One region of the Kitasatospora sp. NPDC101183 genome, then DNA from elsewhere that is predicted to be linked to it. Evidence: riboswitches for the same ligand, from Rfam matches in the RefSeq annotation. Region 1 holds a riboswitch; the other holds the start of a gene.
The links. Region 1 has a riboswitch for guanidine ahead of ACIRRS_RS03175 (MBL fold metallo-hydrolase). Riboswitches for the same ligand answer to the same signal wherever they lie in the genome.
Positions count from the first base shown of each region.

Region 2: linked by a shared signal. The riboswitch ahead of ACIRRS_RS19005 (DMT family transporter) and the one ahead of ACIRRS_RS03175 (MBL fold metallo-hydrolase) in region 1 are both predicted to bind guanidine.

Region 1 is NZ_JBIWOW010000002.1:222,584-224,766, reverse strand. Features, by position in the region: gene ACIRRS_RS03185 (NAD-dependent epimerase/dehydratase family protein) at 1-129, opposite strand, end outside; gene ACIRRS_RS03180 (hypothetical protein) at 216-494, shown strand; gene ACIRRS_RS03175 (MBL fold metallo-hydrolase) at 491-1,351, opposite strand; guanidine-III (ykkC-III) riboswitch at 1,363-1,428, opposite strand; gene ACIRRS_RS03170 (hypothetical protein) at 1,697-2,074, shown strand.
Region 2 is NZ_JBIWOW010000012.1:199,613-201,795, forward strand. Features, by position in the region: gene ACIRRS_RS19000 (MFS transporter) at 1-331, opposite strand, end outside; gene ACIRRS_RS19005 (DMT family transporter) at 430-744, opposite strand; guanidine-III (ykkC-III) riboswitch at 787-852, opposite strand; tRNA gene ACIRRS_RS19010 (tRNA-Cys) at 937-1,008, shown strand; gene ACIRRS_RS19015 (xanthine dehydrogenase family protein molybdopterin-binding subunit) at 1,084-2,183, opposite strand, start outside.

The sequences.
Region 1 (2,183 bases):
CACCACCCGGACCTCCGGCCCCGGCACCCGGTCGACCCCCACCACCCCCCACCCGGCCACCCGCAACCGCCGCACCACCGCGCCCCCGACCAGCCCGGCCGCCCCCGTCACCAGCACATGCCCCACCATGAAGACCCCTCCCCACCGGCACCAACGATCCGCCGAGCCTACGGCGCCCCGCGCTGTACCGTGAGGGGAGCGGCAGAGGAGACCCGATGAACCCCGAGCATTACCGCCTCCTGACAAGGGCCCGGCTCGCCCTCCCGCCCGGCTGGAAGCCCGAACTGTCCGGCGACCTGATCCTCGCCCAGGCGCCCCCGCCGCCGATCCACGAACGGAACCTGTCGATCGTGCGGCGCCAGTTCGAGGCCCACTGCCCGCCCGGCCACTTCCCGACCGGCAACCTCGCCCTCGCCTCGCCCGGGGCGGGCGCCGTCCGCGTGCCCGACCTCACCTACCTGCCGGAGACCGTCATCGCGCCCGCCGCCGGCTAGGAGTTGGGGCAGAGGATGAGGTCGTCCAGGGCGAACCTCCGCGGCTCGTCGCCGAGTTCGGCGATCGCCGCCCGGATGCGGTGCAGGTGCTCCACGGTGAGCTGGAGCGGTGGCTCCTCGGGCTGGTAGGTGGTGCGGATCGGGTAGTCGACGCCCGGGTCGCGGGTCATCTCGATGTGGCAGCCCAGGACATGGGTCACCGGCCGGGCCTGCGCGAAGGCGATCAGCCGCTCGATCGTGCGGCCGAAGGCGGGCCAGTCGTCGATGTACAGCCGGCCCGGGTAGACGGTGTCGCCGGTGAACAGCAGGCCCGTCCACGGGTCGTAGTAGGTGACGGCCGCCTCGTGGTGCCCCGGGGTGGCCAGGCACTCCAGCACCCGGCCGCCGCCGAGGTCGACCCGGGCCACCGCATCCGGGTCCTCGTCGAACCCGAAGTAGGGCCAGGCACTGGTCCGTTGGGCGTCCACCACGGTCGTCGCGGGCCGCCCGGCGAACTGCCGGTCGCCGGCGACGTGGTCCCCGTGCGGGTGGGTGTGCAGCACCACCAGGCCGTAGACCCGGTTCCTGGACGCGGGGTTGCGCACGAGCCACCGCTTCACCAGCGCGTCGACCGTCTCCCGCAGCGGGAAGTACGCGGGCTCGGCCGTCGCCCCGGTGTCGATCAGCAGGGCCCGATCCGGGCCGAACAGCAGGTACAGGAACGGCGCTTCGTAGTTGACGGCCTTGTTCTGCCGAAGGATGACCGTGTTCTCGTCATAGTGGTGGATCTGGATGTCGGGGTCGCCGTTGTGCTTCGCGGACGGAGACCCGTGGATCCACCGGACATCGAGCGGACGGGCGATCGGTGCATCGGCCATGACGTCTCCCAGGTGCGTCGTCTTGGCAAGCCGGGTACGGCGCACATCTCGTCCGGGGCGAACACCAGTGCGCCGCCACGGGGACGCTAGCACGCGGATCACACCCGCGACGAAGGTGGGCGCGTCGACCCGCCCGCGGAGGCGACCGCGGGTGGGGAGGCGTTCCGCGAGGTCAGGGGCGGTCGTAGCGCCGGGCGATCACGCGCAACCGCCGCGCCGGCGCCCCACACGGGATATGGCCGGGAGTGTCCCTACGGCGCCCCTCGCCCCGTGGCTAGGCTCATCGGTGCCAGCGGGGGGAAGGCAGCAGGGCCACCCCCGCATGCCTGATACGGGAGACTTCCCATGCGTATCGTCACCAAGCGCACCGTCCAGGGCCTCGCGGCCGCAGCCATCGCCCTCGGCGGCCTCGCCGCCACCACCGGCACCGCCAGTGCCGCCAGCGACACCTACTGCCGGTTCGGCACCTGTCTCAACGGCTGGAACTACAACGGGACCGCCACCGGCCAGATCTGCAACAACCAGGGTTCCGCGAACGACTTCTACCTGTGGATCACGAACGCCCGCACCGGTCAGACCCTCATCTCCACGGTCACCCCGAGGATCAACCCCGGGACGTGCGCGACCGTCTACTACAACCCCGTCGGCACCGACCCCATCCAGGTCTACGGCCGCTCCGGCAGCAACTGGAGCTACGGCACCGACCCGATCGCCGCGAACTGACGCACCAGCAGCCTTCGCTGATTCCTCGATGACCCTGCCCTGACCGGCTTCAGCACTCCTGCGCCCCGCCACACCGGACCACCGCGCCCGTGGCGGGGCGCAGCCACGT
Region 2 (2,183 bases), on a different contig from region 1:
CCACCAGGCCCACGCCGAACACCGCGATGCCCGCGAACAGCGGCTGCAGCGGCCCGCGCTTGTCGCACCACTGGCCGGAGACGACCAGGGCGAACAGCGTGGTGGTGAAGTAGCCGGAGAAGGCGAAGGCGTACAGCCCGAGGCCGTCCAACTGCCGGGCCGCGACCGGCATCGCGGTGTTGACGGCGGTCGCCTCGAAGGCGATCACCAGGACCACGGAGACGATCCCCAGCGTCAGCGCGCGGTAGCGGGCGCCGAGCACCCCTCCGCCGGGGTCGGTTCCGGAGGGCGGAGGGGCGGTGTCGACCGAGGTGGGGGAGGCTGTGGTCATACGTAACATCGTAAGTGCCGACTGGTTCGTTGACCCCTGACGGGAGTCGCTGTTCGCCTCCGCCCCGGGGCGTAGGTCCGGCGGGTGGGTCCGGCGGGTCAGTGCAGCACCTTGAGCCCCACCACGCCGGAGACGATCAGCAGCAGGCAGCCGATCCGGGCCGCCGTCACCGCGTCCCCCAGCACGGCCATGCCGTAGACCGCGGTGCCGACCGCGCCGATGCCGACCCAGACCGCGTAGCCGGTGCCGATCGGGATGGTGCGCATCGCGTACGCGAGCCCGCCCATGCTGAGCAGCAGGGCGACGCCGAAGACGACGCTGGGGACGAGACGGGAGAAGCCCTTGGACGATTCCAGGGCCACCGCCCACACGGTCTCCAGGAGACCGGAGACGAGCAGAACGAGCCAGGCCATGACGGCCACCTCCGCAGTTCACAGCGGCCGGGTTGCCGCTGAACTGCGCCGTCTTGTCGTCACCGGGTACGACGCGCTCGTCCGGGGTGGCGGGAAAACAGCCACCGGATTCCGACGGTAGCACACTTCGCCATGCAGAATTTACAATACGGCGTTGACCTGATTCGCGAATTCCGCCATCCTGAATTCACTGGCCGTGTGCCCGAGTGGCTCAGGGAACCGTCTGCAAAGCGGTGCACGCGGGTTCAATTCCCGCCACGGCCTCGATGGAAAAGGAATTGCCGGTCGACTCCGAAAAGTCGACCGGCAATTCCGCGTTTCCGGGGATCCTCCCGGATCTCAGGCCGAGACGGCGTCCTCCGGCCGGATCGGCAGCCGGCCGACCGGCAGGCCGGTGGCGGCCCGGACGGCGGCGGCCACGGCCGCCGGGGCGACCACGGCGGGGACGGCGCTGACGGCCTTGGCGCCGAAGGTGGCCACCACGTCCCGCTCCTCCAGCAGCGCGGCGATCCGCACCTCCGGGGTGTCCAGCGCGGTCGGCAGCCGGTAGCCCGTCAGCGAGGGGTTGAGCAGCAGGCCGCCCTCGGTGCGCAGGTCCTCCAGCAGGGCCAGGCCCACGCCCTGGGCCACGCCCGCCTCGATGCGGTCCTCGATCTGGCGCGGGTTCAGCGCGCGGCCCACCTCCTGGGCGACGGCCATCTCGACCACCCGGACGGCGCCCAGCTCGATGTCCACGTCCACCACCGCGCGCATCGCGCAGAAGGAGATGGAGACGAAGGCGTCGCCCTGCCCGTTGTCGTCCAGCGGCTCGGTCGGGTGCGGGCGGCACTGCGCGGTCGCCCACAGCTCCTTGCCCTCCAGCGCCTCCGCGACCGGCATGCCGAGCACCCCGTCGTAGGAGGTGATCTTGCCGTCGGCGATCTGGAGCAGCTCGGCGGACATCCCGAAGTTGGCCGCGATCGGCTGGAGCAGCTGGTGGCGGACCATCAGCGCGGCCCGCTCGACGGCCCCGCCGGAGACCCAGGTGTGCCGCCCCCGGGCGGAGGGCCCGGCGACGGACTGGTCGCTGTCGGCCGGCGCCAGGTAGACCTCGCTGACGCCCAGCACGGTCTGCACGATCTGCCGGGCCAGCGTGGCGAAGCCCTGGCCCGCGTCCACGGCCGCGCAGATGACGGTGGCGTGGTCCCCGCTGACCCGCACGGTGGCGGTGGAGACCTCGTCCTCGCCCTCGGCGCCCAGCATGTGCACCATGCCGACGGCGTAGCCGATCCCCCGCCGCACCGCCGCCGGGTCCCCGGCGCCGCCGGGCCCTCCCGGCAGCAGCCACTCGGCGTCCGGGTCGTCCACCGGCAGGGCCGGCAGCGGCTCGGCGGCCACCGCGTCCAGCAGCGCCTTCACCGGCGCGGGGCAGGTGACGGCCTGTCCGGTGGGCAGCGGGT